3 regions of the Novosphingobium sp. PASSN1 genome follow, and region 1 is predicted to be linked to each of the others. Evidence: predicted binding sites of a transcription regulator. Region 1 holds the regulator's gene; each other region holds the start of a gene.
The links. The regulator LexA, encoded in region 1, represses DNA repair genes until DNA is damaged. The targets are predictions, from matches to a motif close to GTTCCNCNCTTGTTCT.
Positions count from the first base shown of each region.

Region 1 (10,376 bases):
GCGTTATCAAGGCGGACGATCCGCTTGTCGCCCGCGCCCGCACCGAACTCGCCCAGATCACGGGCCGCGAGTATGTCGACCAGCTGCGCGCCGCCGTGCGCGAAGCGGTCGGCGTGAAGCGCAACGATGCAGCCATTGCGGCGCTGCGCACGCAGCTCGTCGGCGGCCAGTAAGCGCGTGGCGGCGGACGCGGATACGCTGGAGGCTGGCCGCACCGGTCACCTCCCCGATGGCGGCCCAAGTGGCGGTGCAGCAGCCTGCGCCGCGCTCGCTGCAGGCCGCCCGGCGCTCGTCTGGCGCAAACTGATCGCCGATACCGAAACGCCGGTGGGCGCAGCGCTCAAGCTGATGCAGCCGGGGCGCGGCGATTTCCTGCTCGAATCGGTTGAAGGCGGCGAAGTGCGCGGGCGCTACAGCCTGCTCGGGCTCGATCCCGATCTCGTCTTCCGCGCCGAAGGCAGCGCAGCGGTCATCAACCGCAACTGGCAGACCGACCGCGAAGCCTTCTCAGCCCATCCCGAACCGGCGCTGGCCGCGCTGCGTGAGCTGGTCGCCGAATGCCGGATCGACGTGCCCGATGGCCTGCCCAAGTCGCTCGCCTGCCTCGTCGGCTATTTCGGCTACGAGACCATCGGCCTTGTCGAAAAGCTCCCCCGCGCCCCCGCCAGCGCACTCGAACTGCCCGACATGCTGTTCGTGCGCCCCAGCGTGGTGCTGGTGTTCGATCGCCTCTCGGACGAACTGATCGCGGTCGCCCCCGTCTGGCCCTCCAGCCCAACTGCTCAAGGCGCACCGGAACGCCTCGTGGCGGCAGCGGCTGACCGGATCGATGCCGCGCTCTCCCGGCTTGCCGATCCCGTCCCCGCCGATCCGCGCCTCGCAGCCACCGTGCCTGCGGAGCGCACGCCGGTCATGGCGCCAGCAGACTATGCCCGCATGGTCACCCGCGCGAAGGACTACATCGAGGCTGGCGACATCTTCCAGGTCGTCCTCGCCCAGCGCTTCACCGTGCCCTTCCCGCTGCCCCCCGCCGCGCTCTACCGCGCGCTCAGGCGCATCAATCCCTCGCCGTTCCTCTATTTCCTCGATCTCCCTGGCTTCGCGCTCATCGGCTCCAGCCCGGAAATCCTCGTGCGCATCCGCGATGGCGAAGTGACCATCCGGCCCATCGCGGGCACCCGTCCGCGCGGGAAAACCGAAGCCGAGGACCGCGACAACGCCGCCAGCCTCCTCGCCGATCCCAAGGAACGCGCCGAACACCTCATGCTGCTCGATCTGGGGCGCAACGATGTGGGCCGCGTCGCCGCTGCTGGCACCGTGAAAGTCACCGAGAGCTACACGATCGAGCGCTACAGCCACGTCATGCACATCGTCTCGAACGTGGTCGGCCAGCTCGATACCGCGCGCGCCGACAGCGTGGACGCGCTGTTCGCAGGCTTCCCCGCAGGCACCGTCAGCGGCGCACCCAAAGTCCGCGCGTGCGAAATCATCGCGCAGCTCGAACCCGAGACGCGCGGGGCCTATGCCGGCGGCGTCGGCTACTTCGCGCCCGATGGGTCGGTCGACAGCTGCATCGTCCTGCGCACCGGCGTGCTCAAGGATGGCGTGCTCCACGTGCAGGCAGGCGCTGGCATCGTGGCCGACAGCAACCCCGAATACGAACAGCGCGAATGCGAAGCCAAGTCCGGCGCGCTCCTTGCCGCAGCCCAAGAAGCCCTGCGCCTCGCCTCCGAACCCCGCTTCGGCCAATAAGGCATTCAGTTTAAGGTACTTTGGCCATGATCCTCGTCATCGACAACTACGACAGCTTCACCTGGAACCTCGTCCACTACCTCATGGAAATGGGCGCTGAGGTCGAAGTCGTGCGCAACGATGCGATGTCGGCGGCGCAGGCCATTGCGAGCGGCGCGCAGGGCTTCCTCATCTCGCCCGGCCCCTGCACGCCCAATGAGGCCGGGATCAGCCTCGATCTCGTCGGCGCGGCGGCGGCTGCGGGGGTGCCGCTGCTGGGCGTGTGCCTCGGCCACCAGTCCATCGGCCAGTACTTCGGCGGCAAGGTCGTGCGCGGCGGGTTGATGCACGGCAAGACTTCCCCTGTCACGCATGACGGCACGGGCCTCTTCGCGGGCCTCCCCTCGCCCTTCACCGCCACGCGCTATCACAGCCTCGTGGTGGAGGACGTGCCCGAAGCCCTCGTCATCAATGCCACGTCGGACGACGGCCACGCGATGGGCTTCCGCCACGTTTCGCTGCCGATCCACGGCGTACAGTTTCACCCCGAATCCATCGCGACCGAGCATGGCCATGCGCTCCTCGCCAACTTCCTCAAGATGTGCGGGATCACCGCCAAGCTGCCCACCCACCTCGCGGCATGACCTCGCTTCCCGCCGTCACCGCCACACCGCTGGAGGAAGCGGAAGCCGAAGCCGCCTTCGCCGCGATCCTCGATGGCACGGTGGCGGATGAGACCATCCCGCCATTTCTCGTCGCGCTGGCCGAACGCGGCGAAACCGCGAGTGAAATCGCCGGAGCCGCAAGGGCCATGCGCGCCCGCATGATCCCCATCTCCGCCCCCGATGGCGCCATCGACGTCTGCGGCACCGGCGGTGACGGGCACCACACGCTCAACGTCTCCACCGCCGTCAGCCTCGTCGTCGCGGCCTGCGGTGTCCCCGTCGCCAAGCACGGCAACCGCGCCGCCAGCAGCAAGGCGGGCGCGGCAGACACCCTGGAAGCCCTCGGCCTCAACCTTGATCGCGCCGCCGAAACTGCCGAACTGACCTTGGGCGATCTCGGCATCTGCTTCCTCTTCGCGGCGCGCCATCACCCGGCGATGGGCCGGATCATGCCGATCCGCAAAGCCATCGGCCGCCGCACGATCTTCAACCTGATGGGCCCGCTGGCGAACCCCGCCGCCGTGCGCCGCCAGCTCGTCGGCATCGCGCGGCCCGCCTATGTGCCAATCTATGCCGAAGCCATCCGCCGCCTCGGCACCGATCACAGCCTTGTCGTCTCGGGCGACGAGGGGCTGGACGAACTGAGCCTCGCGGGCGGCAACGAGCTGGCTGAAGTGAAGGACGGTGCGGTCCTCATGCGCCGCGTCACCCCCGCCGATGCCGGCCTTCCCCCCGCCCCGGTCGAAGCGCTGCGCGGCGGCGATCCGGCCTATAACGCCGCCGCCCTGCGCGCACTCCTCGAAGGCCAGCACGGCCCCTACCGCGACGCCGTCCTGTTCAGCGCCGCCGCCGCGCTGATGGTCGCGGGCGAAGCCGCTGATTGGCACGAAGGGGTGGAAGAAGCCGCCGAAGCCATCGACAAAGGCCTTGCAAACGCCCTCCTCAACTGCTGGATCGCAGCCCTCAAATGACCGACACGCTCACCAAGATCTGCGACACCAAGCGCGAGGAAGTCGCCGCCCGCAAGGCCGCATCGACGCTCGCCGATCTCGCCGCCCGCGCCGCTGCGCAAACCGCCCCGCGCGGCTTCGAAGCCGCCCTGCGCCAGCGCGCCGAAACCGGTTTCGCCCTGATCGCCGAAATCAAGAAAGCCAGCCCCTCCAAGGGCCTGATCCGCGCCGATTTCGATCCCCCCGCCCATGCCCGCGCCTATGAAGCGGGCGGCGCGACTTGCCTCTCGATCCTGACGGATGCGCCCTATTTTCAGGGGCACGAGGACTACCTTGTCGCCGCCCGCGCCGCCTGCACCCTGCCGGTGCTGCGCAAGGATTTCATGGTCGATCCGTGGCAATGCGCCGAAGCGCGCGCCATCGGAGCCGACGCCATCCTCATCATCGTCGCCGCGCTCGATGACGGCCAGATGGCCGAGATCGAATCCGCCGCGCGCGAACAGGGCATGGATGTCCTCGTCGAAGTCCACAACGAAGCCGAAATGGAGCGCGCCGCCCGCCTCCGCTCGCGACTCATCGGCGTCAACAACCGCGACCTCAAGCGCTTCGTCACCGATCTCGGCACCACCGCCCGCCTCGCCCCGCTCGCTCCGGAAGGCACGCTGCTCGTGGCCGAAAGCGGCATCGGCGGCCACGAAGATGTGCTCACGCTGGCGGCAACCGGCGCCAAGGCCTTCCTCGTCGGCGAAAGCCTGATGCGCCACGCCGACGTCACCGCCGCCACGCGCGCCCTGCTCGGTGCCTGAGCAAGCTCTCAAGCTGTTTTTCGACGGCGGCTGCCGCCCCAACCCCGGCCTTATGGAAACCGCCGTCGTCGCACGCGGACGGGTTTGGCACCGCCCCGCCATCGGCCACGGCACCAACGATCACGCCGAATGGCAGGCCCTACTCGATGCGCTCGATGTGGCGCGTGAACTCGGAGCGCAGGATATCGTCCTGCTCGGCGATTCCACGCTGGTCGTCGCGCAGGCCAGCGGCGCACTAAAGCCTCGCGCTGCCTTCGCCGCCTTCCACGCCCGCTTTGAGGAGCAGGCCGCGCGCTTCGCCCGCGTGCGCATTCGCCGCATCAAGCGCGCGCAAAACCTCGCCGGGATCGCCCTCGCCAAGGCATGGCCGCGATGAAAACGCGCTTGAAGACTCTGGGCCTGATCGGCGGGATGAGCTGGGAAAGCACCGCCGAATACTACCGCATCATCAACCAGGGCGTGCGCGCGTGCCTCGGCCCCAAGGCCTCCGCCAAGCTCGCCTTGTGGTCGTTCGATTTCGCCGAGATCGCGGCACTGCAAGCCGCTGGTGATTGGCCCGCGCTCGATGCCCTGATGGTGGACGCTGCCCGCCGCCTCGAAGCTGCCGGAGCCGAGGCGCTCGTGATCTGCACCAACACCATGCACAAGTGTGCGCCCGCCATCGCGGCGGCGTGCCAACTGCCCCTGCTCCATATCGCCGATCCCACGGCGCAAGCCCTGAAGGCAGATGGCCACACCAAGGTCGCTCTCCTCGGCACCGCCTTCACCATGGAACAGGCCTTCTACCGCGCGCGGCTGGAAGAGCAGCACGGCCTCGAAGTCCTGATCCCCAGGGCGGAAGACCGCGCCGAAGTCCACCGCGTGATCTACGAGGAATTGGTCGCAGGGCGAATCGAGGACACCTCGCGCGAAGCGTACCGCGCCGTCATCGCCCGCCTCGTGGCGCGCGGGGCCACAGCCATTATCCTCGGCTGCACTGAGATCATGCTGCTGGTCGGGCCGGAGGACAGCCCGGTGCCGCTTTATGATACGACCCGGCTCCACGCCGAAGCCGCCGTTGCTGCAGCACTGGCATAAGCGGAGCTTTTGCTGGACCGCGCTCTCTGGCATGAGCAGGGGCATGGATATGCACAACACCGGCGCGATGCCTGCAACAGGTGCCCGCGCATGAGCGGCCTCACCCATCTCGATTCGCAAGGCCGCGCGCGCATGGTCGATGTCGGCGGCAAGGCGGAGACGCAGCGCGTCGCCATTGCGCTCGGCACGATCCGCATGAACCCCGCCACGCTCGCCGCGCTGCGCGATGGCACCGCGCCCAAGGGCGATGTCCTCGCCGTCGCGCGCATCGCCGGGATCATGGCGGCCAAGCGCACCGCAGAGCTGATCCCGCTGTGCCACCCGCTCGCGCTCGATGCCGTCAGCGTCGAATTTGCCTTCGTGGAAAACGGCGTCGAGGCTCGCGCCACCGCCTCGCTCACCGGACGCACCGGGGTCGAAATGGAAGCGCTCACCGCTGTCTCGGTCGCGCTGCTCACGGTCTACGACATGGCCAAGGCGATCGACAAAGCCATGGTGATCGAAGGCGTGCGCCTGATCGAGAAGCGCGGCGGCAAATCGGGCGATTGGCGCGCGCCGTGAGCGAACAGACGCCCGCCCAAACCCCGCTCCAGACTCTGGCCCGCCCCAACCCGCCGCTTGCCCTCGAAGAAGCGCAGCGCCGCCTCATGGCGCTCGCCCCCGTGCTGCCCACCGAACACCGCACCACGGCCGATTGCCTCGGGGTTTACCTGGCCGAGCCGCTCACCGCGCTGCGCACCCAGCCCGCCGCCGATGTCTCCGCGATGGACGGCTATGCCCTGCGCGCCGCCGATCTCCCCGGCCCGTGGCGGGTGATCGGGGAAAGCGCCGCAGGCCGCCCCTTTGCAGGCACCGTCGGCCCGGGCGAAGCCGCGCGTATCAGCACCGGCGCGCTCGTTCCCGCCGGGGCCGACATGGTGCTCATTCAGGAAGACGCCGCGCGGAGCGGCGATGTGCTCACCCTCACCGGCACCCCGCCCGAACCGCCGCACCGCCATATCCGCCGCGCCGGCCTCGATTTTCGTAACGGCGACGTGCTGATGCAGCCCGGCACCAAAGTCGGCGCGGCGCAGATCGCGCTCGCGCTCACCGCAGGCCATGCACATCTTCCCGTGCGCCGCCCGCTCGAACTTGCGGTGATCGACAGCGGCGATGAACTGGCCGGGGCTTGCGCCAATCTCGCCGCGCACCAGCTCCCCGCCAGCAACAGCGCGATGCTCGCAGCGCTCGCCAGCCAGCCCGCCTTGCGCATCACCCGCATCGGCCCGGTGCCGGATCGGCTCGAAGCGCTCATGGCTGCGTTCGAGGCAGCCAGCGATGCCGACGTGATCGTCACCAGCGGCGGTGCATCGGTCGGCGATCATGATCTCATCCGCCCGGCTCTCGCCGCACTTGGCGCAGACCTCGCGTTCTGGCGCGTCGCGATCAAGCCCGGCAAGCCGCTGCTCGTGGCCCGGCGCGGTGCGCAAGTCATCCTCGGCCTGCCCGGCAATCCTGCCGCCGCGTTCGTGACCGGGTTCCTCTTCCTCCTTCCCCTGATCCGCGCCGCGCTCGGCGCTGCTGATCCGCTACCGCGCCGGATCCCGGCACGCCTGCGTGAGGCCATGCCCGCAGGCGGCAGCCGCATGGAATTCCTGCGCGCGGTATGGGATGCGGGCGAAGTCTCGCTCGACGGCTTGCAGGATTCCGGCGCGCTCTCCTCGCTCGCCCGTGCCAATGCCCTCGCCGTGCGTCCCGCGAACGAACCCGAAACACCGGCGGGTCAGTTTGTTCCTGTATACCTGCTCTAAATGCGCGGAATTGCTTGACGACCACTAATCTGTTGCTTATTCGTTCCGCATTCGTTCACTATAGGAGTGCGCACGAATGCTAACGCGCAAGCAGCACGAACTGCTGACCTTCATCCAGACCCGCCTTGAAGATTCCGGCATCTCCCCCTCGTTCGAGGAAATGAAGGAAGCGCTCGACTTGAAGTCGAAGTCGGGCGTGCACCGGCTGATCTCGGCGCTGGAAGAACGCGGCTTCATCCGCCGCCTGCCCAATCGTGCGCGCGCATTGGAAGTGATCCGCGAAAGCGATGCAGGCACCGCCAAGGTCGCCGCTCGCGCGGCGGCCAACGCGCCCAGTGCGCTGGCCCCGCTGCGCAGCCCCGCCCCGGTGCGCGAACCCGCGAACGACGTGATCGAAATCCCGCTCCATGGCCGCATCGCCGCGGGCGTCCCCATCGAGGCGATGGAGGGCACCTCCATGCTGCCGGTCCCGGCCGCGCTACTCGGCTCGGGCGAACACTATGCGCTCGAAGTGTCTGGCGATTCGATGGTCGAGGCCGGCATTCTCGATGGTGACTACGCCCTCGTGCGCCGCACCGATACCGCGCGTGACGGTGAGATCGTGGTCGCGCTGGTGCGCGGTGAGGAAGCGACGCTCAAGTACTTGCGGCGCGAGCGCGGCTTGGTCCGCCTCGATCCCGCAAATGCCGCCTATGATCCGCAGTTCTATCAGCCGCACGAAGTGCAGGTTCAGGGCAAGCTGGCGGGCCTGCTCCGCCGCTACCACTAAGGTATTGCAGGCTCCGGTGCGCCGCTGGCGTCCGGAGCCGCACTTTTCCGTTTGCGGAATTGATCGGGCGGTAGTCTCGGTGGCGGGGGGCGAAACCAGCCGTGCTGTCCTTGCGTCTCGGCCACGCTGCGCACCCGGCCTGAAACAAGATCGATCGCCAGCCCGCCCGTCTGGCCCAGCAGCGCCCGATCAGCCTTGAGCAGGCGCGGCTTGCAGGCAGCGGGCAGGCGGCGGTCGGCCACCACGATATCGGCCTTCGCACAAGCCGCAGCCAGCGCCGGGATCGGCACGAGATCCTTGCCTCGCGCCAGCAGCAGTTCGAACCGCCGCCCACCCCGCACGAGCGAGACTGCGCAGAAATCCTCATTGCAGTCCGCGCCCTTCCAATCCTCCAGCGTCAGCGCATTGCCGGTCATCCCGGCATTCTCCAGCAGCGCAGTCCGGGTATAACTCTCCTCCCGCACCGCCCGGAGCACCAGCAGATCCGGCCCTTCTCCGGTGATCCCCACATGGTGCCCATCGCCCGAGATCAGCACATCGGGCGTCCGCGTCAGCAGCAGCGCCGCGGTGCCCAGCGCGATGGGCACAAAGCCCCACAGCCGCACCCGCCCGCTCCACATCGCCAGCCACAGCAGCCCGCCGACGAACAGCGCAAACGTGCCGCCGCTCATGCCCGGCATCATCGTGACAGCACCCGGCTGGCCCGCCACGAGATGCGCCAGCCACAGCAGCAGTTCGAGCGATTTGCCCACTGCCCACCACGCCGGTGCGCCGATCCCCAGCAGATCGAGCGCCAGCGCCAGCGCGATCAGCGGCATCGTCAGAACAGTCGTGAGCGGAATGGCGAGCACGTTCGCCGCCGCGCCATAAACCCCGGCGCGGTGGAAGTGGAACAGGCTGATCGGCATCAGCGCAAGCTCGATCACCAGACCGGTCATCAGCAGCATCGCGATGTGCCGCCCCACCCGCGCGATGCGCCCTTCGTGGCTGTGCGAAAGGAACGCCTTCGCCGGTGCCGCCGTGCTGAACGCGACGATGGCGATCACCGAGGCAAAGCTCATCTGGAAGCTCGGCCCCAGCACCGCTTCTGGCCAGAGCAGCATCACGAACACCGCCGCCGTCGCCAGCAGCCGCAGCGACAGCGGATCGCGCCCCAGCGCCAGCGCCGCCAGCACGAGCAGCGAGCCCGAAACCGACCGCACCGTCGGCACTTCGGCCCCGGTCAGCACCGTGTAGAACACCCCGACCAGCGCCCCGACCCCGGCGGCCAGCAGCGGCAGCCGCACCCGCAGCGCGATGAAGGGAACGAGCGCCAGCAGCCGGATCGTCAGGAAATAGGCCCCCGCGATCACCGCGCTGACATGCAAGCCGCTGATCGAGAGCAAGTGCGTGAGGCCCGCATCCCGCATTGCCTCCTCATCCGTTTCCGCAATCGCGCCGCGGTCTCCGCTGGCGAAGGCCGCCGCGATCGTGCCGGGGGAGCCGGAAAGCTGTGCGCGGACGTGATCGGCGAGCCGCTGCTGCCATTGCCGCAGCGACCAGCCCTCATGCGCGGAGGCAAGGATCGTCACCGGCCCGATGACATTGCCCGTTGCCGCCAGACCCTGAAACCACGCCGCCCGCGCGAAATTGTAGGAACCGGGGAGCATCGGCGGCGCAGGCGGCATGAGCCGCGCCCGCAGCCGCACTTCGGCGCCCTCCACCAGTCCGGGCAGATCGTTCGCATCGGGCAGGTTGAGCCGCACCTGCAGCGGCTCGGCATGGCCCTCCACTCGCCCCCGCACCAGCAGCCGCACCCGGTCCCGCGCGCCTTCCACTTGCCGGTCGATCACGCGGCCCTCAATCATCACGACTTCGGGCCGCGCGATGCCCGGTTCTCCGACCAGCGCGGACTTGGCCCAGACCGCGGCGCAGCCTGCCGCCAGCATCAGCGCCATGCCGATCAGCGCGCCGCGCAAGTGGCCCAGTTCGCCCTCGACATCGATCAGCAGGCCGCCCACCGCCGCCGCACCGCACAATGCCAGAAAGCCCGCCCATTGCCACGGCCCCGAAAGCACCGCCCAGCCAGCGATTCCAAGGCCAAAGCCCACCGCAAGCCATGGTCCGCGCTCGAACGGTCGGCTCGCAAGGAACGCTTCGATGGTGCGGTGCATGCTGGACAAGGCGGCGAGTTTGTCCCAGAGGCGTGTCCGCCCCATGATCGGTTCGCCAAGCGGTTGGACCAGTTGTGGCGGCATGACCGGGATTAGGAAGGATAGTGCCTGCAATGGCAAGCGCCAGTGACACCGTTTCTGCAGGATCAGGCGCAGGCGCGGCTCCTGTTAGAGGAGGCGTGGTCACGCGGTTTGCGCCGTCTCCCACTGGCTATCTCCATATCGGCGGCGCGCGCACGGCGCTGTTCAACTGGCTGTTCGCCCGCCACCACGGCGGCACCTATCTGCTGCGCATCGAGGATACCGACCGCGCGCGTTCGACCGAGCCGGCCATCGAAGCGATCTTCGACGGCCTGAACTGGCTGGGCCTTGGCGGCGACGAGCCGCCGGTGTTCCAGTTCGTCCGGTCCGAGCGCCACGCCGCAGTCGCCACTG
Region 1 is NZ_NKIS01000001.1:224,184-234,559, reverse strand. Features, by position in the region: gene CFE35_RS01025 (peptidyl-prolyl cis-trans isomerase) at 1-173, shown strand, start outside; gene CFE35_RS01020 (chorismate-binding protein) at 199-1,752, shown strand; gene CFE35_RS01015 (aminodeoxychorismate/anthranilate synthase component II) at 1,779-2,375, shown strand; gene trpD (anthranilate phosphoribosyltransferase) at 2,372-3,367, shown strand; gene trpC (indole-3-glycerol phosphate synthase TrpC) at 3,364-4,152, shown strand; gene CFE35_RS01000 (reverse transcriptase-like protein) at 4,145-4,528, shown strand; gene CFE35_RS00995 (aspartate/glutamate racemase family protein) at 4,537-5,229, shown strand; gene moaC (cyclic pyranopterin monophosphate synthase MoaC) at 5,320-5,790, shown strand; gene CFE35_RS00985 (molybdopterin molybdotransferase MoeA) at 5,787-7,019, shown strand; gene lexA (transcriptional repressor LexA) at 7,096-7,788, shown strand; gene CFE35_RS00975 (ComEC/Rec2 family competence protein) at 7,785-10,025, opposite strand; gene gltX (glutamate--tRNA ligase) at 10,055-10,376, shown strand, end outside.

Region 2 (10,376 bases), 190 kb from region 1:
ATGTTCTAAACCATGTACTCGGTAAATCCGCTGAGTTGAACAGCAGCGGACCCCGATCATGCAAGCTTCCGATACGCAGAACGTCTGGCAGGCCATCGACTTGTGGGGCCGCGCGGTGCGTTCGGCCAACACCATGCTCGATTTGTGGTGGCTCTGGCTCGTGGTGGGTGCGCTGCTGTGGCTGGCCCTGCGCATCCGTTCGCAGCACGCGTTGATCGCGCAGCTTGATGAGCGCGCAGATGCCGCTTTCGGCGATGTCGACGCGCTGCTGCTCGAACGCAAGACGCTTGTCGGCAATCTCGTCGAAGTGGTGCGCGCCTTTGCCGCCAAGGAGCACGATGTGATCCGCGATGTCCTCGCTTCGCGGGTCGAGGCGATTGCCGCGCTGGGTGATGGGGCCATGATCGGCCAGCAGAACGCCGCGTTCCTCCAGAACCTTGTGTCACTCGGCGAACACTTCCCCGAACTCGAATCCGGCAGCCATTTCGCCACGCTGCGCAGCGATCTCGTGCGCATCGAGGACCGTATTACCGCCGCGCGCAAGTTCTACAACCTCGCGGTCGAGGAGCTGAATTCGGTCGCCCGTGCGTTTCCAGGCAATGTGATCGCATCTTTGAGCCGTCTGCCGCTGCGCGAGAAGTTCTCGCTCGGAGAACGGCGCGGCGCTTACGAAGAGACCACGCAGATCGCGTTCTAAGCTGGCGGAGCAGGCCCGATGGCGCAAGGCAGCAAGCCGCTCGGTTATGTCACGCATGCGGCGCAGAACCGGCGCCGCCTTGCGCGCACCATTGCGGGTTATATCGCCGCCTTCCAGCTGATCGGGGCCTTCGCACTCACCGCTCCGCTGCTCATCTTCGATCCGCTGCATACCATCCTGTCGGACCCCGCTGGCTACGCACTGCGCTATGCAGTGCCGCTCGGTGTGATCAGCGCGCTGATCTTCTGGAGCATCTATCGCGGCCACGCCGATGCCGTGCGCGCCGCGCTCGATATCCGCGACGTAACCCGCGCGGACGAACCCCGCTTTGTCGCCATTGCCGAGGAACAATGCACCGCGCTGGGTGTGCGTGCGCCGCGTTTCGGGGTGATCGAGGTGGACGCGCTCAACGCGCTCACGGTGGGCGATGGCCCGGCGCGCGGGCTGATCGCGGTCACGCGCGGCCTGCTCGAACGGCTTGACGATGATGAACTCGCCGCGGTCCTCGCGCACGAAGCGTCGCATATCCGCAATGGCGATACGCAGGTGCTTTCGGCCAACCATGCGCTGATGCGCACGGCGGTGACGCTGCAGGTCAACAATCCGCTGCGGATCGAAGACTGGCGGCAGATGATCATTCCGCTGTTCCTGCCGCCCTTCCTGCCGATCCTGATTGCGGGCAGCGCCGCGACCATGCTGGCCATGCGCCTCGCCAAGGCCGCGCGGCGCGATATCAAGCTGAGCCGCGATCACATCGCCGATGGCGAGGCGGTGCGGATGACGCACTTCCCCGAAGCACTCGTCAGCGCGCTCGGGAAGATTCGCGGGCAGGGCCGGTTCGATGGCAGCCGCCGCGTGGAAGCGCTGCTGTTCGAAGGGCCATCGGACCACGAAGGCGGCACGCACCCGCCGGTTGCTGAGCGCATTGCCGCGATCACTGCGCTGGGCCGTGATCTGATGGTGCCGGGCCGCCAGCGCAAGGACACGCGCGGACCCGCCACCATCCGGCCGCGCTTCGGCGTGCGGCCCAAGACGGCAAGCGCGCAGGAATACCCTTGCGACGAGGAAGGCCGCCCGCTCGAGCAGCCGCCGACGCCCACGCTGGCGCTGCAGCTGCTGCGCTTCACCGATCCGCCTGCTTACCGCCGCTGGAACGAGGCGTGCTTTGCCTGGTATGAATGGCGCGTTTCCGATCAGCGCAATGCGCTCGGCCTCACGCCGAAGATGCTCATCCCGGTGGTTTCGGTCACGGCATTCCTGCTCGTGTTCCACTGGCCAGCCAACAACGATCCGGCGCGGATGCTGGATACCTTCAGTCCGGCCAAGCTGGCGCAGACCTTCGACATGGTCAGGCTGGACAAGCCGTTCTGCGAAGGCCCTTCCTATCCTGACGGAACCTGCACTGGCGGCCAGACTTCTGGTACTTTCAGCGCCAAGCCCGCGCGCCGCAATACCTGGTCGCCCGATCTGCCCGCCGGTACGGCCGAACAGGATCAGGCGAGCGAGCGGGATGGCCCGCCCAGCGCGATGCCGGGCATGGTGATGGTGCTGTTTCTCTTTGGCCTTGTTGGCATGTCGGTCTTTGCGCCCGAACAGCTCAAGCGGCTGATGGGCGTGGTCGAGGCCAAACCGGGGCAGGCTGGCAGGCCCCAGCGCGAAAAGCCCTCCGCGCCATCGCCCGCGTCCTACCATGAACTCCCGCCTGCCGCGCCGCCACCTCCTTCGCTTGCGCCGCGCCCTGCAGGCGGCGGGTTTGGCCGCAAGCGCGTCTAGAAAAGCGCCAGTTGCCCGTCCCGCTCCGGCGCGCGGAACTGGCTGCAATCGAGCACGGGCCTTGCCTGCGCAATTCCTGCGCGCTTCAGCCCCAGCCGGAAGCGCTTGCGCACCAGATCGGTCCACACGCCGGTCGGCTTCATCCGGCTGAAGAAGCGGGCGTCGTTATCCTTCCCGCCGCGCACCGATTGCACGATGGCCATGACCTTCGCGGCGCGATCCGGGAAATGCACATCCAGCCATTCGCGGAACAAGGGCGCCACTTCGTGCGGCAGGCGCAACATGATCCAGCTGGCCGAAGCTACACCGCGCGCGCCCGCTTCAATCAGCGTCGCTTCGATGAAACTGTCTGTAATTGCGGGAATGATCGGCGAAACCGAGACATTGGTGTGCACGCCCGCTTTCGCCAAAGCTTGCAGCGCGGCCAGGCGCTTGGCGGGAGCGGAGGCGCGTGGTTCCAGAATGCCGGAAAGCCGGGGATCAAGGCTCGTCACCGAAATCGAAACAGCGGTCAGGTTCCGCTGTGCCAGCGCGCGCAGCAGATCGAGATCGTCGAGAACCCGCGCCGACTTGGTGGTGATCGTGACAGGATGCCCCACCTCAAGGCACAGTTCCAGAACGCGGCGGGTGATGCGGTAATGCGCTTCGATGGGCTGATACGGATCGGTGTTGGTGCCCAGTGCCAGCGGGGCAGGGCGATACCCCCGCGCCGTGAAGGCTTGGCGCAGCAAGGCCGGTGCCGAGGGCTTGGCAAACAGCTTCGTCTCGAAATCGAGCCCGGGTGAAAGATCGTGCCAGGCGTGCGTGGGCCGCGCATAGCAATAGATGCAGCCGTGTTCGCAGCCGCGATAAGGATTGAGCGAGCGGTCAAACGGAATATCGGGTGAAGTGTTCCGAGCCATCGCCGTTTTCGGAAATTCCTCGGCCACGGTGGTCCGCAATTTCGGCCCCGGCCCATCGATGGTTTCCGCCATGTCCCGCCAGTCGCCATCCGCTTCCCGCGTCGGCAGGGCAAAGCGTGTCGGCACCCGCGCGGATTGCGCACCGCGTCCATGAAAGGTGGGTTCGGGCTTTGCCATTGTTGGAACATATAAGGAACATTTGCGGAGTTCCAGCGGAATCCGATGGGGTGCCTCACCCGTTGTCGCTCCATTTCGGGGCGGACTGCGATTGCAGCCCCGCCGCTGGCACGCTTCACTTCGCCGGCATGCAGGCGGAGCGTTCGATGGAAGACGGGTATCTACACTATCAGGAATTGAAGGGCTGGCACGAAGCGCCGTTCATGCAGCCCACGCGCACCGATGTGCAGTTCTTCGAACACTATCTTGCCGATGCTGTGAGCAAAGGCTCGCTGGTCGCCGAAGTCGGTTTTGGCAACGGCAATTTTCTGGGCTGGGCGGCGGCGCGCGGGGCACGTGTCTATGGCTCGGAAGTGCAGGCCGCCGCGCGCGACAAGGCCGTCACGGCGGGGGTCGGCCTGCTCCCGCTTGAATTCGGGGCGTGGCAGGCCGTGCTGCCCGGCCGCCTGCGCGTGATGGCCGCGATTGATGTGATGGAGCACCTCACCCGCGAACAGAACGCCGCGCTGCTGGCCGCCGCCTCGCGCCTGCTGGAGCCGGGCGGGCTGCTGTTTGTACGGTTCCCCAACGGCCAGAGCCCGCTCTCGCTGCCAATCCAGCATGGCGATCACACCCATATCTCGGTGCTTTCGGCACCGATTGTCGAACAGATGGCGCGCGGGCTTCCGCTCGATATCGTGTTCGCGGGCCGCGCGTTCCGCCCTTACGTTGGCGGCATGGCAGGCCGGGTTGCGCGCAAAGCGCAAGACTTTGTCCGCGGCCTTGCCGACAACGCCATCCGCCTGGTCTACGGCCCGCTGCCGATGCATGCCAACACGGTGATGGTGCTGCGCCGCACCTGACGCATCAGCGCAGCATCGCCTTGTCGAGCGCGCCGAGTTCGAAGCGCTGCGCCCCGTTTTCGAGCACCATCGGCGCGCCTTGCGGCAAGGCGTCAAAGGCTTCGGGGCTGAGGATGAACCGCGCGGCCTTCAGGCCCTGCGTCGGCACCGAAACGGCCTGGCCCAGCTTGAAGCTCTGCTCCCCGATCCGCAGCGTGAGCAGCGCACCGCCGATCACGAGTGTTTCCGGCACGGCGATGGCCACCGTCACCACCGGGCGCGGCGCGGGCCAGACGGTTGCCGGTCCGCGACGCGCGCTCATGATCGCCTGCGTCGCCGTCACCACTGGGCGGCGTTCGCGCAGGATCTGGGTTACCCGCCCGCCGGAGATGAGGCGCGCCGCAGGGCGGGCTGCCGGGCTGGGCGCTGACGGGATCGCCCCTGCCATCGTTGCTGCGATCGTTGGTGCAGTTGCATCTGCCGCCACAAACGGCCCGGGGATCGGACCTGGGCCTTGGTCCGGTGCCGTTTCAAGCACCCGGGCAAAGCGCACGTTGCCCAGATAGATTGCGCCGACCGGGGCACGGTCGAACGTCAGGCGCACACCGCGCACCGCCGTGCCTTTGGCGAGGCCGAAATCCGTCAGCGGAATGCGCACCGATTCAAGCACCGGGTGCCCGCTGCCGAAGGTTTCGACCGGGGGTTCATTACCCGGCAGGATCTGACCGCCCGGGCGAGGCTCCGGGCGGTCGATGATGATCGGGCCATAGCTCACGCCCACAGGCGCAAGCGGCCGGGCATAGCGCGCCAGCGGCACCGCCTGCGACACGAATCCATCGGGAGAAACCAGCGCTATGCTGAAATTGGTCGTGCCCGAAGGATTGAGCTTGGGGTTCACTTCGCAGCCGTACAGCGTGCCGGTGTCATAGCCGTTGCAGGCCAGACCCACGCGGAACTCCAGCGTTTCGAAGCCCGCGAGCGAAACGCCCTTGCCCGGCACTGCGGCGTTGGCCTGATAAAACGGACTGGCGCCCTTGCTCCTGATAACGGTGGTATCCCAGCCCAGCACACCAAACTGCGCGGTCGGCTCATGCTCGGGCAGCGGGCTTTGCGCGAAGTATTTCAGGCCGCCAACCGCATTGCCGATGCCGGTTTCGCCCGCCCCGCTGGTGCGGATAAAGTTGTCGAGCACGATGCTGCCCTTGCGCGCCACGTTGTCGGCATAAGTGCGGCGGTAGCGCGTGATCCGGTTCAGTTTTCCGGGGAGGCGGAATGCGGGATCGAACGTTGCACCAAACACGGCCACCGGATCAGCCCCGAGGTGGGCACGAAAGAATGCCGTCACCGGATAGAGCGCCGTCGTGCGCTGGGCTTCCGACCCGGCTGCTGCGGGATCGAACACCACCGGTTGCTTGGTATCGGTGCTGGAGCACCCTTGCGAGTCCGATTGCTGCCACTCGGTGTTGTAGAAATTGTGGTTGGCCCCCTCCACGGTGAACATGGATTTCGGGGTGGGGACGGTTTCGGCGCGGGCGGTGATCATCCGATCGAACACGCGCTGACCTTGAAGATCGGAGACATCGCCGTCGCAGGTCGGCAGCAGCACGTTCCACGCAACGCCCTCCGCATTCAGGACGCGGCCAGCTTGCCCATCGACCGGGGCAAGCTCGAACAGGGCCCGGAACGTCGGTTTGCTGCGGAACTGGCTGGGCCAGATGCTACCCACATCACGGTACTGGGTAAGCGCCGCGCGTATGCCTTCGCCGCCGCGCGAATGGCCGAATAGCCCGATCTGGTTGAAATCGAGCTTCCCGCGCAAGCTGAACCCCAGCACCTTGGCCGAGGCGTTCGAGGTGTTCCACCGATCCAGCAGGACGAGATGGCGCAGGATCAGCCGCCCGCGCCTGAGGTTGAGCCCAAAGTCCTCGTCATCCCCCCACGCGGCATTGATTCCGCGGTTGGCATTGATCGAAACGACGACATAGCCCCACGAGGCCAGCTGTTTGGCCAGATAGGCGTAGCCTTCATGGCTTGGCGCAACGACATAACCTTCGGGACAGCGGCCGGTATCGGTATACGTGGAATCGTCGTCGATCCGGCCGGGAACTGCCGGGTCGATGCGCCCGCAAGTGCCGTGGTTGCCATGCAGCATCACGATCACGGGCCGCGCGCCCTTGGCATTGGCGGGGCGATAGACCCGCGCCCACAACTCGGTCACCGTGAAGGGAGCGACCAGCACATCGCGCTTTGCCGCAAGTTTGTATTCGGCGCTATCGACCGTGTAGGGGCCGCGCCCGGTTGGGTCAGGCGCTAGCTGGTCAGGAGCAGTCTGGGCGGAAACCGATGCAGGGAGGCCTGCGCCGACGAAACCGAGGCAGGCAAAGGCGAAAATTGCGCGCGCGAGGCGCGGGCTTGGCAGCGGCATCCGGAATGTCCCCCATATCGTGCTGCGCCGAGCAAGGCCCGCCGCACGCGCCAAATGTCGCAGGACGACCTGAACGCTGGCTGTATGGCAGGGCGCGGCACCGGGGTTACTGGTCCGGTCCGGTGCAATCGTCAACGGTGCCTTGCTGCCCAGGCTGGCTTACTGTTCCAGCAGGCGGGGCATCAGTTCGACGAAGTTGCAGGGCCGATTGCGGCTGTCGAGCTGTTCGGCAAGGATACCGTCCCAGCCATCCTTCACTGCGCCGTTCGAACCAGGGAGGGCGAAGATGTAGGTTCCCCGCGCCACCACCGCGCAGGCGCGCGACTGGATCGTGCTGGTGCCGATGGTCTTGAAGCTGATCCAGCGGAAAAGTTCGCCAAACCCGGGAATATCGCGCGTCTTCACGCGGTCGAGCGCCTCGGGCGTCACGTCGCGCCCGGTCAGGCCCGTGCCGCCGGTGATGACGACGGCATCGATGCCCCGATCATCGATCCAGTTGTTCAGCCGGCTCGCGATGCGCGAGGCGTCATCCTTTTCGATGGCGCGCGCGCCAAGATGGTGCCCCGCCGCCTTGATCCGCTCGGCCAGGATATCGCCCGATGTGTCATCCTCCGGGCCGCGCGTGTCCGAAACGGTGAGCAGCGCGATGTTGATCGGCTTGAACGTGCGCGTGGTATCAATTGCCACTGTAGGCCATCCTCACGCTTTCGGCGCCGGTCAGGCCCGGGAACTTCGGCCACATGCCTTGCGCAAGGCCGATGCGGCTTTCCGATGGGCCGCCTGCCTGCCGTTCGTACATCCAGTAATTGCGCATCACGATGGAAACGTAGCCGCGCGTTTCCCAATAGGGGATCGATTCCATCCACATCAGCGGATCGCCGTTGTCGCGGATTTCGGTGTTCCAGCGCCCGATGGGCATCGGCCCGGCATTGTAGGCGGCGATGACCTTGGGCAGCAGGCCGCCGGTTGCCCCCGAATCCTTGAGCTGGACGAGATAGCCTTGCCCGAAGGCCATGTTCACATCGGGCAGATCGAGCTGCTTTTCGCGGCCCACCATCGCCGGTTCGTTGCGCGTCAGGCCGCGCGCCGTGCCCGGCAGGACCTGCATCAGCCCGCGCGCGCCCGCAGGGCTGACGACCGCAGTGCGGAAGTTCGATTCCTGCAAGGAATGCGCAAACAGCAGCGCCGGATCGACCTTCCAGCCGGTTGCGGGAACCCAGCGCGGCGCGGGGAAGCGGGCGGCGGCATCGGGCTTTGCGCCTGAGGGCGCGTTATAAGCCATCCACAACTGCGTGGCGGGCAGGCCCAGATCCCGCGCCAGACGCGAAAGCGGCGCGTAGAGCGAGGGATCACCGATGCGGGCCTGATGGCGCAAGAGTTCGTCGGCAAGGCCGTCCTCGCCAATTTCGGCCAGTTCCACCGCGAGGCGGACATTGCTGACCTGCCGCAAGTGCTGCCAATCGTCGGCGCTGAAATCGGGGGCGGCGGCAAGGCTGGTTTCCTTGATGCCCAGCGCCTCGCTCGCGATCATGCCGTAGAGCGTATCGCGCAGGCGCGCGGCCCCGCGCAGGGCGTTGGCCACTTTGTCCGGAGCGCGGCAGCGCATCCAAGCGCGGCCCGCCCAATAGTGTGCCGCTGCGCCAAGTTCGTCGTTCTGGGCAGCGCTTGCCGCTTGCTCGAAGCTGTTTGCGGCATTCTGGCAATCGCCCAGCCGCCACGCGGAAAGCCCTGCGGTCCACAGCGCTTCGGCCACCCACGGGCCGCTCGCGCCCTGCAGCGCGCCCAGCGAGACAGTGCGCGCGTTGGCGTCGTCGTTCTCGATATAGAAGGCCCAGCCCACGCGCTGGTGCCATTCAGCCCGCGCCTCAAGGCTCAGCCCGGATTCGATGCCATCGAGCAGCACGCGCGCGCCCATCGGATCGTCGTTCTTGATCCGGTCCTGTATCGCCAGCGCCACGCTTTCGGGCATCGTGCCATCGGAAACCGGGCGCGGCTTGATGCGCTTGGGCAAGCCCGGCAGCGTCATCATCGGCTGCGCGCTGGGCAGGGCGGGCAGTTCGGTTGCGCCGCGCTTCAGCGCAAGGCGTCCCAGCTGCTCGGCCCAGGGCAGTTCCGGCGCAGCGGCCAGCACTTGGGTGATCGGCGCGAGTTCGGCGCGCGGCGAATTTGCCGCCAGGATATATTGCGCACGCGCCACGGCGTGCAGAGGCCCATCGCTGCGCTGTGCCAGCAGCGATTGCACCGCCTGCCAGTCCTCGCGCTCGATCGCGCCGAACATCTGCTTGTAATAAGTGCGGTCTTCCTGGCTCAGCAGCGCAGGCACAGCGGTGCGGTCGGCGCGCGAGCGGAAGTATTCGGCGGCGGCGCTGTTGGCGGCCGCGGGCGTGGCCATTCCGGCTGCGACGATGGCCGTCATGGCGAGCAAGCCTGCGCGCACGGATTTCACGAACGATTGACCCTGCACGAATAGTTCACTTCGGATCTCTTTCCGTTCAATCCCGCCAGCGCTCATCGTCATGCTGGATCGGCTTCTGTTGCCGCCCCGTCCAACCAGCGCTGCCAGACCCCTGCCTTCCAGCCCGGTTTTGCCAGCAAGGTTTCCAGATCGTACTCGAAACCCGCAGGAACTGTACCGTTCTCATGGTTAAAGCCGCGTAAATCGTGAGCGCTATGCGCCGAGCCGTGCCCCAATAGCGCCGAGATGTCGGTCCGCCCGAATACCAGCACCTGCTGCGGCGCGGCCAGCGCAACATGGCGCTGGAGCACTGCGCCAAGCCCTGCGGTGCCAAGTCCTGCCCAATCGGGCAGGGCGATTCGCGCTGGCAGCGCCGAAGCACGATAGACGTGCGCCGGATCGAGCCCCATCGCGCCGAGCATGGCATCGAGCAGTCGCCCGGTCCGGCCGGACAGCAGCGCTTCGCCATCATCTTCCGCCGGCATCGGCACGATCACCATCAGTGCTGCGCCGTGTGGCCCGGCAGGCGCAAAGCGGTTCGCACCGCGCGGTGCAAGCGTAGGTTCGGTCAGCCACCAGGGTGCGAAATCTTCCAGATTTTCCGGCCAGTTGGACCGGTCTGCTGCAATTGGTTCGAGGGCTTTTTCCTGCGCCGAAACGCGCGGCGTCTTTTGCGGCAAGGGGGGAAGGGCAGCAGCGGGCGCGCCCTTGGTGGCAGCAGCCTGAGCCTGCAGCGCCAGCCAGTCCTGCGGCGCATCGACAAACGCCAGATCGACCCCCGCCTCGCGCCACCACGCGAGGGCTGCGATCAGGCTTTCGCCCAAGGACCTGTCGTTTCTGTCAAGCGTTCTCATACTTGTGCGGTCTTGACCTTGCTGGCCGCAGCTTTCAAGGCAAGCACATGATGTTTTGGGGCATGGCGTGCCCAATTCGTGTTTGAACGCATGGGGTCGGAGCGAGAGAGAATGAGCGAACGGGAATCGATGCCGTATGACGTCGTGATTGTCGGCGGCGGGCCTGCTGGCCTTGCAGCGGCGATCCGCCTCAAGCAGGTCAATTCCGAACTGTCGGTTTGTATCCTCGAAAAAGGCTCGGAAATCGGCGCGCACATCCTCTCGGGCGCGGT
Region 2 is NZ_NKIS01000001.1:413,292-423,667, forward strand. Features, by position in the region: gene CFE35_RS01845 (LemA family protein) at 59-697, shown strand; gene CFE35_RS01850 (M48 family metalloprotease) at 716-2,470, shown strand; gene CFE35_RS01855 (PA0069 family radical SAM protein) at 2,467-3,549, opposite strand; gene CFE35_RS01860 (methyltransferase domain-containing protein) at 3,678-4,391, shown strand; gene CFE35_RS01865 (hypothetical protein) at 4,396-6,795, opposite strand; gene moaB (molybdenum cofactor biosynthesis protein B) at 6,955-7,482, opposite strand; gene CFE35_RS01875 (transglycosylase SLT domain-containing protein) at 7,472-9,211, opposite strand; gene CFE35_RS01880 (hypothetical protein) at 9,310-10,104, opposite strand; gene CFE35_RS01885 (electron transfer flavoprotein-ubiquinone oxidoreductase) at 10,216-10,376, shown strand, end outside.
Region 2: CFE35_RS01855 (PA0069 family radical SAM protein) is a predicted target of LexA. The motif match lies at 3,554-3,569, and genes of this name have one in related genera.

Region 3 (10,376 bases), on a different contig from region 1:
AGCCGGGAGCCATTTGCCGCCGCCATGCTTCTCGCACAAGTACTGCACGATCGCGCCCGACTCCTCGATGATCCGGCCATCGACTTCGAGCAGCGGCGACTTGCCCAGCGGATGCACCGCCTTCAGTTCGGTCGGCGCAAGGTTGGTCTCGGCATCGCGCAGATGAATCTTCAGTTCATAAGGAACGCCCAGTTCCTCCAGCAGCCACAAGATGCGCTGCGAACGGCTGTTGTTGAGGTGGTGCAGAACGATCGCCATGAGACTTCCTTCCCGTTGATCCGCTTGGCTCCGAAGCTAGGCACTTTGAAGCAGGTGGGGAAGCTCTGCAAACCACAATCGAGGGGATCAAAGCGAGCCTAGCCCGAAAACCTTACCCCTGCTGCGTTACCGCCGGGCAGCGTCCAAAACCCCAAAAAGGAACCGGCGCGCTGCTTCCGGGCAGCGCGCCGACCTTTGGACTGGCGGCGTAGGGCGGGGAACAGGGAATTGCCCCCACCGCCTGAAAGCTCAGATGTCGTCGTCCGCGTCCGGACCGACCATCAGGCCTTCGGCGACCTTGTCGGTCTGGCCGCGGATCGCGGCTTCCAACTTGTCGCAAAGTTCACGGTGCTCACGCAGGTACGTCTTGGCGTTCTCGCGGCCCTGCCCGATCCGGATCGAATCGTAGCTGAACCATGCGCCGGACTTCTCGACCAGGCCCGCCTTGACGCCGAGATCGAGGATTTCGCCGATCTTCGAAATGCCCTCGCCGTACATGATGTCGAACTCGACCTGCTTGAACGGCGGCGCCACCTTGTTCTTGACGACCTTCACGCGGGTCGCGTTGCCGACGATATCGTCGCGGTCCTTGATCTGGCCGGTGCGGCGAATGTCGAGGCGAACCGAAGCGTAGAACTTGAGCGCATTGCCGCCCGTCGTCGTCTCCGGGTTGCCGTACATCACGCCGATCTTCATGCGCAGCTGGTTGATGAAGATCACCATGCAGCGCGAACGGCTGATCGAACCGGTCAGCTTGCGAAGGCTCTGCGACATGAGGCGCGCCTGCAGGCCGACATGGCTGTCACCCATCTCACCCTCGATTTCCGCACGAGGAACGAGCGCTGCCACCGAATCGACCACCAGCACGTCGATCGCGTTCGAACGCACCAGCGTATCGACGATCTCCAGCGCCTGTTCGCCCGTATCGGGCTGCGAAACGATCAGTTCGTCGATGTTGACGCCCAGCTTCTTGGCATAGACCGGATCGAGCGCATGTTCGGCATCGACGAAAGCCGCCGTGCCGCCGCCCTTCTGCGCCTCGGCGATCACGTGGAGCGCGAGCGTCGTCTTGCCCGAGCTTTCCGGCCCATAGACCTCGATCACGCGGCCGCGCGGCAGGCCGCCGACACCCAGCGCGATATCGAGCCCGAGCGAGCCGGTGGAAATCGCCTCGACCTGCATTGTCTCCTTCGAGCCCAGCCGCATGGCCGAACCTTTGCCGAAAGCCTTGTCGATCTGTGCGAGCGCTGCATCGAGCGCTTTCTGACGATCCATGTCCTTGTCTTTGCCTTCCTGGATAAGCTTCAATTGCGCCGCCATGGCTTGCTTCCCCTTGCTAGTGATGGCCGACATGAACCGTCAACACCAGCCTTGTACCCAGTTTGTTCTTAAGGAACAAGGGGTGAACATAAATCCGTTCCCATTGAACGAAGAAGTAGATCACTGCATTGAAATACCATGATAATTCCTTCTTTCCAGCCGTTTTCAACGTTGCTCGCGCGCCATTTCCTGCACGAATGGAGCAAAAAATTTCCGGTAGGATTGGCGATTCGCTCGAGGTCGACCTCCCTTCCAGTGCCTCGCGGTTGACAGGTTCGTTATGGCGCGTAAGCTATGCTGCACTGCACAATGGCCGGATACCGGCTTGCGGAAGGGAAATCCGGATGAAGCCCATGCCAGCCGCCGTGATCGCCGCTCTCGGGTTTCTCCTCGCTGGTCCCACCCATGCGCAGTCTGCCGATCACGTCGTCCGCGCCATGCCGATCAACGCGCACCTCACCGCGTTCTATCAGGGCCGCCCGGAGGAAGCTGCGGTGGGGCCGGGTCCGCGCACGTGGCCCGATCTCGGTGCGATCTTCGTTGGCGTTGCAACCTATGCGATCCACGATGGCGATACCGCGCTTGTCTATGACAGCTTCACCGATACCGCATCTGCGCAGTGGGTGCGCGATTGGCTTGCCAAGGCGGGGGTGCGGCACTTCATTCTGGCCAACAGCCACTGGCACCTCGATCACATCGGCGGCAACGCGGTCTATGTCGACTCCCTGCGCATCGCGACCGAGGCGACTCGCCGGACGCTGGAAGACAAGCGCGCGGCCATCGAAGCGGGCACCGAAGAGGGACCGCCGGCCATCAATCCGCTCCTCACGCCCACCATCGGCCTTGCACCTGAAAGCCCGGTGACGCTGATGATCGGCAAAGTCCGCGCCATGCTCCGTCCGGTCGCGATCCATTCCGCCGACGGCCTGGTGATCGAGCTGCCGGACGACAAGCTGCTGCTGGCGGGTGACACGCTGGAGGATACCGCGACCTTCGTGGCCGAACCCCAGACAATCCCGCAGCAGTACAAGGCGCTGGGCGAAATGCGCGGCTGGGGCTTCACGAAGATTCTGCCCAATCATGGCCATCCTGCGGTGATCGCGGCAGGCGGCTATGGTCTTGGCCTGATCGATGCCACCCGCACCTATATCCGCGCGCTGGTGGAGCACGCGAAGGATGCCGATTTCCAGCAGCGGCCCCTCGCCAGCTTTGTCGGCGAAGCGCTGAAGCGCGGCGATGTCAGCTTGTGGTGGGCCTACCGCGACGCCCATGCCAACAATCTGGCGGTGGTTGCCGAAGCCTGGAAAGACCAACCGACGCCGGTGTTCAGCGCGCCCTGAACCGGTTCGGCAGGCGGGCTCAACGCGCCTTCAGCACATCTTCCACGGCGGTACAGATCTGCGCCACGCTGAACGGCTTGGCGAGGAAGTACATGTTGGGAATGTCGATCTCGCGCCGCAGCTGCTCTTCGGCATAGCCCGACATGAACAACACCGGCAGTTCGGGCCTCAGCACGCGGATTTCGCGCGCCATCGCGGGGCCATCCATGCTTGGCATCACCACGTCCGAGAGGACAAGATCGAACTCCTCACCCGCCGAGATTGCCCGGCCGAGCGCTTCCAGCCCGTCCTCGCCGTCGCTCGCGGTCGTCACCTCATAGCCCTGCCGCACCAGCGCGCGTTCAGCCACCGCGCGCACAGTGTCCTCGTCTTCCACCAGCAGCACGCGCCCGCCGCCAGACCATTGCTTGCGTTGCACGGGAAGCTTGGCCGCTATCGCTGCAGCGGCGGCATCGGCCACATCGGCAGCATCGGGCACATGGACCGGCAGGTAGATCGAAAAGCGCGTGCCCTTGCCGAGGTCGCTTTCAGCGAAGATGAACCCGCCCGATTGCTTGACGATGCCGTAGACTGTCGAAAGCCCCAGCCCGGTGCCCTTGCCCTTTTCCTTGGTCGTGAAGAACGGCTCGAAGATCTTGCCGATCTGCGCAGGCGGAATGCCCTGTCCGGTATCCTCGACGACCAGCGCGGTATAGTCGCCGATGGGCAGGATCTCGCTCTTCATGGCGCGGACATCGGCTGCGGTCACGCGCCTGGTCTTGAGCCGCAGCACGCCGCCGCCCTTGCCGGAAGGAATGCCGCCCGGTGCCCCAATGCCCGTCATCGCATCGCGCGCGTTGACCGCAAGGTTGAGCAGCACTTGCTCCAGCTGCACCGGATCGGCGCGGACGAGGCCGAGGCCCCGGTCATGCGTCACTTCCAGCAGAATCTTCTCGCCCAGCAGGCGCTTCAGCAGCGTGGAAATCTCCGCCACCACATCGGGCAATTGCAGCACTTCGGGGCGCAGCGTCTGCTGGCGCGAGAAGGCAAGCAACTGCCGCGTCAGGCTGGCGGCACGGTTCGAATTGGCCCGGATTTGCTGGATATCGTCATAATCGCTGTCGCCCGGCGTGTGGCGCATCAGCATGAGATCGCAGTAGCCGATGATCGCGGTGAGCACGTTGTTGAAATCGTGCGCCACGCCGCCCGCCAACTGGCCGACCGCCTGCATCTTGGTCGCCTGCGCGATCTCGCGCTTGAGGCGAGTTTCCTCAGACGAGTCCTTGAGGCTGAGGATCACCGCGCCCTCGCCCAGCCCACGCACGCCCGCAAGGCTCAGCGAAACCGGATCCTCGGGCGATGCGCGCAGCCGCACCGCCACATCGCCAGAGCCGCCGCCGCCTGCAAAACGCCGCACCGCATCGGCCAGCGCGCCCTTGTCCTCGCGGATCACGAGGTCTGACGGATAGGGCGGCGGGCCGCTCTCGTCATGCCCCGCCGCGCGCAGGAAGGCCTTGTTGGCAAACAGGAACCGCCCGTCGCGGTCGGTCATCGCCAGACCCAGCGGCAGGCGCGCCAGCAGCGCCTCGATCTGCGGAATGCCGGTGCGGCTATCGCCCACACCGCCCTGATTATCGATCAGCAGGAACAGGGATGCCGTCTGCGCCGGGTCTGCGGCAGCCGAACCGTCGAGAACCGCATCGGGATCGGCGATCGGCACATGAAGCATCCGCACCGATGAGCCGCGATGGCCCTCGCGCGCATAGAAGATGCGCTCCTGCTCGTCCGCGCTGAAGAAGCCGACGAAATCGCTGCCCGCAACGTCCGTATCGGCATCGCCCGCCGCGCGCGCCGCAAACAGCGCGTTGGCGGCATGGATCCGCCCGTCCGGCGCGACAGCGGCCAATTGGATGCCTTCGCGCCCCAGCGCCTTGCCCAGCTTGCCGCGCACGTGGCCGATGACTTCGTCCAGCGGATCGTGGCGCACCACAGGGGCAAACCGCCAGATCAGGAAATCCTGCCCGCGCCCCGCCCGGTCGATTTCAAGCCGCCATTCGCGCCCGCCAGCCGCAATCGGCTCGAACGCGGCGTGCCCATCGCGCCACGCAGCGCGCGCCGCCGTCTCCAGCGCCTCGTTGTCTGTGCCTTCCAGCCCGAGCCGAGGCGGCGCCGCGCCGATGCCGAAGCATTCGGCAAAGCGGGCATTGGCGCAAGTCAGCCGCCCAGCGCGGTCGATGATCGCGGTGGCCTCATCGCCCCGCTCGATGGCGGCGTGGGTAACAGACCAGTCCGGCGGCGCGAATTCGGCCGCTGCGGCAGGCTCGCGCTGGCGCAAGCCAAAGCCCAGCGCCAAGGCCAGGCAGCCCACGCCCATCGCATAGGCCAGCGCGGCGATGGGCTGGCCAGTGGCGAGCCACAGCACCAGCGCGCTCGCCGCCACGCCCAGCGCGACAAGCCCGCGTTCGCGCCAGCGCGGCGCGTCGGCCTCGGCCTGACCAGCGATCAGCGTGCTGACACTCATGCCTCGCGCGGCGCTCCATCGGCGGCGGATCGGCCTAGCCGCACCCGGCGGCGGCGCGCGGTCCAGAAGCGCCACAGGACGATGGCGGAAAAATAGCCGATCACCGCCGAAACGAACGAAATCACGAAAAGCCCCAGCACCAGCGCGGGCGCAGCGGACGACAGCAGCCACGCCGCCCAGTCGCCAAAGCCCGCGCCCTTGTCGATCAGCGCCTGAAACGTGGTGAGATCGGCATCGAGGCCAAGGAAGCTGCCCACCCAGAGCGCGGCGAGCAGGATCATCGGCGTGGTCACCGGGTTCGAGAGGAACGTGGCCCCCGCCGCCAGCGGCACATTCGCGCGAAACGGCACGCACATCAGCGCCGCGCCGACGATCTGGACGCCAGGAATCAGCGCGAAGATGCCCACGAACAGGCCCACTGCCACCCCGCGCGGCACCGAGCGGCGGGTATAACGCCACAGTTCGGGGCGGGCGGCCAGCGGGCGGACAAAGCGGTTCTGCACCAGCGCCTCACGCGTCGGCACCATGCGCCGGGCCACCGCTTGCATCCGCTCAGCCATTTTCGCGCATGATCCGCGCCTTGTCGCGCTGCCAATCGCGGTCCTTGATCGTGGCGCGCTTGTCGGCGTTGTTCTTGCCCTTCGCCAGCGCAAGCTCGACTTTCGCGCGGCCCCGGCCGTTGAAATAGACCGAAAGCGGCACCAGCGTCATGCCCTTGCGCTCCACCGCGCCGGTGAAGCGGGCTATCTCGCGCTCTTTCAGCAGCAGCTTGCGCGGGCGCTTGGGCTCATGGTTATAGCGGTTGCCGTGGCTGAATTCGGGCACGTTGGAATTGACGAGCCAGACCTGGCCGTCCTTCACTTCGGCATAGCTTTCGGCGATGGAGCCTTCGCCAAAGCGCAGCGATTTCACTTCGGTGCCCGTCAGCGCGATGCCCGCCTCGTACACATCCTCGATGAAATACTCGAAGCGCGCGCGGCGGTTTTCGGCGACGATCTTCTTCTTGTCGAAGGCGGGCGGTGTGGGGCGTACCATGGTCAACGCCATGTAGGCCGAGCCCGCCCGAATGAAAAGGGAGCGTGCGATCATCAGACCTTGCCAAGCGCTCGCTGCGGTGCACAAAGAACGCCAAACCACACAACCGGAGCCACCATGGACCTCTCAGGCAAGATCGCCCTCGTCACCGGTGCCGCCAGCGGCATCGGCCTCGCCATCGCGCAGCGCTATGCCAGAGCGGGCGCGAAAGTCGCCATCGCCGATCTGAAGATGGACGCCGCCGAGGCCGCCGCCGCCGCGATCAACGCCGAGCGCCCCGGCGCTGCAATGGCCATCGCGATGGACGTGACCGACGAGGATCAGGTGAACGCGGGCGTCGCCGCCGTGGTCGCGGCATGGGGCACGGTCGATGTGCTCGTCTCCAACGCGGGCATCCAGATCGTCAATCCCATCGAGCAGTTCGCCTTTGCCGACTGGAAGACAATGCTCGCCATCCACCTCGACGGCGCGTTCCTCACCACCAAGGCGGTGATCCCGCACATGTACGCGCAGGGCTCGGGCGCGATCCTCTACATGGGCTCGGTCCACTCCACCCTCGCCAGCCCCCTCAAGAGCGCCTACGTCACCGCCAAGCACGGCCTGATGGGCCTCGCGCGCACCGTCGCCAAGGAAGGCGGCCCCAAGGGCGTGCGCACCAACGTGATCTGCCCCGGCTTCGTGCGCACCCCGCTGGTGGACAAGCAGATCCCCGAGCAGGCGCAGGAACTCGGCATCAGCGAGGAAGACGTCGTCAAGAAGGTCATGCTCGGCCAGACGGTCGACGGCGAATTCACCACGGTGGACGACGTGGCCGAACTGGCGCTGTTCTTCGCAGGCTTCCCGACGAATGCGCTGACGGGGCAGTCGCTGATCGCCAGCCATGGGTGGTCGATGGGGTAACGTTGCACAGGATGATCCGTTAGGCCACCTTACATTGACGGGCAGGCGCGGTTACACCATCTCGCATGGCACACCCGCCCACCCTCAATCGCAGGCCTGACCGACCATGACCAACCCGACCGCAGCCGATCTCCTCCGCATCTTCGAACTCCAGCAGGCGAACCAGTGGAACGTGAAGGCCTCCAGCGCCGAGGTGCGCAAGGCCAAGCTCGCTGGCCTCAAGGCTGCGGTCGAGGCCCATGCCGATGCCATCGTCGCCGCCGTGCTCGAAGATACGCGCAAGCCCGAGGGCGAGATCCGCGTTACCGAGGTGATGAACGTCACCGCCAATATCCAGCGCAATATCGACAATCTCGATGCGTGGATGGCCCCCACCGAGGTCACCCCCTCGCTCAATCCGGCAGACCGCGCGCAGATCCGCTATGAAGCGCGCGGGGTCTGCCTGATCCTGGGGCCGTGGAACTTCCCGCTGGGCCTCGCGCTCGGGCCGCTCGCCGCTGCCGTTGCGGCGGGCAACTGCGCCGTGGTCAAGCTCACCGACCTCTGCCCCGCCACCGCCAAGGTCGCCGCCAAGATCATCACCGAAGCCTTCGACGAAAACGAAGTCGCGCTGGTCGAAGGCGATGTCAGCGTCGCCACCGCGCTGCTGGAGTTGCCGTTCAACCACATCTTCTTCACCGGCAGCACCCGCGTCGGCAAGATCGTGATGGCCGCCGCGGCGAAGCACCTCGCCAGCGTCACGCTCGAACTCGGCGGCAAATCGCCCGTGATCCTCGATTCCGGCGCAGATATCGACAAGGCTGCGGCCCAGCTTGCCGGGGCCAAGCAGTTCAACGGCGGGCAGGCCTGCATTTCGCCAGACTATGTCTTCGTCCGCGAAGAACAGCAGGCCCGGCTGGTCGAGGGCTTCAAGACCAATGTCGCCAAGAACCTCTATGACGAAACTGGAGCGATCAAGAAGGAAAGCATCGCCCAGATCGTCAATCAGGCGAACTTCAACCGCGTGAAGGCGCTGTTCGATGATGCCGTGGCGCAAGGCGCGACCGTCGCCGTCGGCGGCACGATGGACGAGAGCGATCTCACCATCCACCCCACCTTGCTCACCGGCGTCACCCCGCAGATGAAGATCCTGCAGGAGGAAATCTTCGCGCCTGTGTTGCCGGTGATGAACTATGAGAGCATCGATCAGGCGATCGACTACATCGCGGCACGCGACAAGCCGCTGGCGCTGTATATCTACTCGGACGACGAGGCGGCCATCGAGAAGGTGATCAGCCGCACCTCATCGGGCGGCATGACCATCAACGGCGTGTTCTCGCACTATCTCGAAAACCACCTGCCCTTCGGCGGCGTGAATGCCAGCGGATCGGGCAGCTATCACGGCTATTTCGGCTTCAAGGCCTTCAGCCACGAACGCGCAATCTACCGGCACATGTGACCGCCAGCGGCATGCGGGGCCTAAACCAGCCCCGCATGCGCCAGCGCCGCATCGACAGCCGCCCGCGCCGCATCGCTGCAGGGCACCAGCGGCAAGCGCAGTTCCTCGGTCAGCCAGGGGTGCACGCGGCTCAGCGCATACTTGACCGGGCCGGGCGAAGCGTCCTCGAACATCGCGTAGTGCAGCGGATAGAGCAGGTCGTTGATCTCGCGCGCCTTCTCGAAATCACCCGCCGCGCAGGCCGCCTGAAAATCGGCGCACAGGCGCGGGGCGACATTCGCCGTCACCGAAATGCAGCCCACCGCGCCCGCCGCATTGGCCGGGAGCGCGAGTTCGTCATCGCCTGAAAGCTGGCAGAAATGCTTGCCGATGCCCATGCGGTGGTCGGTCACGCGCGAAAGGTCGCCGCTCGCGTCCTTGATGCCCACGATCTTGTCCGGATAGCGGCGCGCCAGTTCGCACACCGTCTCGGGCAGAATGTCGGTCACCGTGCGGCCCGGCACGTTGTAGAGAATGATAGGCAGTTCGTTGTTCTCGGCCAGATAGCCGAAATGCGCGAGCAGCCCCGCCTGGCTCGGCCGGTTGTAGTAGGGCGCAACACACAGCGCCGCCGCCGCGCCGCTCTTGCGCGAGAAGGTCATGTGCATGTGCGCGTTCATCGTGTCGTTGCTGCCGCAGCCCGCGATGATCGGCACGCGCCCCGCCGCCTGCTCCACGCAGACTTCGATCACGCGGTGGTGTTCGGCGTTCGAAAGCGTGGAGGATTCGCCCGTCGTGCCGCAGGGAACCAGCGCCGAAGAGCCATTCTCGATCTGCCAGTCGACCAGTTGCCGAAAAGCTTTTTCATCAAACACCCCGCCGCGAAAAGGTGTCACCAAAGCCGGAATGGAGCCGGAAAACATGGACTTTGCCCTTCGATCTGCGCCACAAGGCGTTGCAATGGCGTGCTGCTCCCTGCCGGAGCGCTGCCGGAACGCCTGATAGAAAGACGAAAGCCGGAATGTCCAGCGTGGAGATGCCGGCATGGAGATGAATGTGAAGTTGCGAAAGCTCCTGCTGGCCACTGCATTGCTGCCCGTACTGGCCGCTTCGGCTGCCTGCCACGCCAGCGATGCTGATCCCGGCGGGGCGGCGTGGGATGCTGCGCGCGCGCGCCTTGTCGCGCAAGGTCAGGGCCCGATGGCGCAGGCGATCAGCCGCTGGCAGATGCTCACCGGCTCGGACCGCTTTGCCTTCAGCGATTATGCCAGCTTCATCATGAGCTACCGAGGCTTCCCCGAAGAAGCCAAGCTGCGCCGCTTCGCCGAAGCCGCGCTCGATCGCCAATCCGCCGAAGCGAGCGCCGTTGTCTCTTATTTCGACCGTGTGCCCCCGCTCACCAACCCGGCCCGCGCGCAATATGCTCTCGCGCTCAAGGCACTGGGCCGCCCCGAAGCCGATGCGCAGGCCCGCGCGGCATGGCGCGGCGGACCAATGAGCGAGGCGGCGGAAACCGCGATTCTCAGCCTGTGGGGCAGCACGTTCACGCCCGACGATCAGGACGAGCGGATGGAAGCCCTGCTTTGGGCCGGCAATCCCTCACCCG
Region 3 is NZ_NKIS01000003.1:113,473-123,848, forward strand. Features, by position in the region: gene CFE35_RS06300 (glutathione S-transferase) at 1-258, opposite strand, end outside; gene recA (recombinase RecA) at 508-1,578, opposite strand; gene CFE35_RS06310 (MBL fold metallo-hydrolase) at 1,923-2,918, shown strand; gene CFE35_RS06315 (ATP-binding protein) at 2,938-5,418, opposite strand; gene CFE35_RS06320 (DUF2062 domain-containing protein) at 5,415-5,978, opposite strand; gene smpB (SsrA-binding protein SmpB) at 5,971-6,453, opposite strand; gene CFE35_RS06330 (3-hydroxybutyrate dehydrogenase) at 6,571-7,353, shown strand; gene CFE35_RS06335 (aldehyde dehydrogenase family protein) at 7,460-8,791, shown strand; gene dapA (4-hydroxy-tetrahydrodipicolinate synthase) at 8,812-9,693, opposite strand; gene CFE35_RS06345 (lytic transglycosylase domain-containing protein) at 9,827-10,376, shown strand, end outside.
Region 3: recA (recombinase RecA) is a predicted target of LexA. The motif match lies at 1,651-1,666, and genes of this name have one in related genera.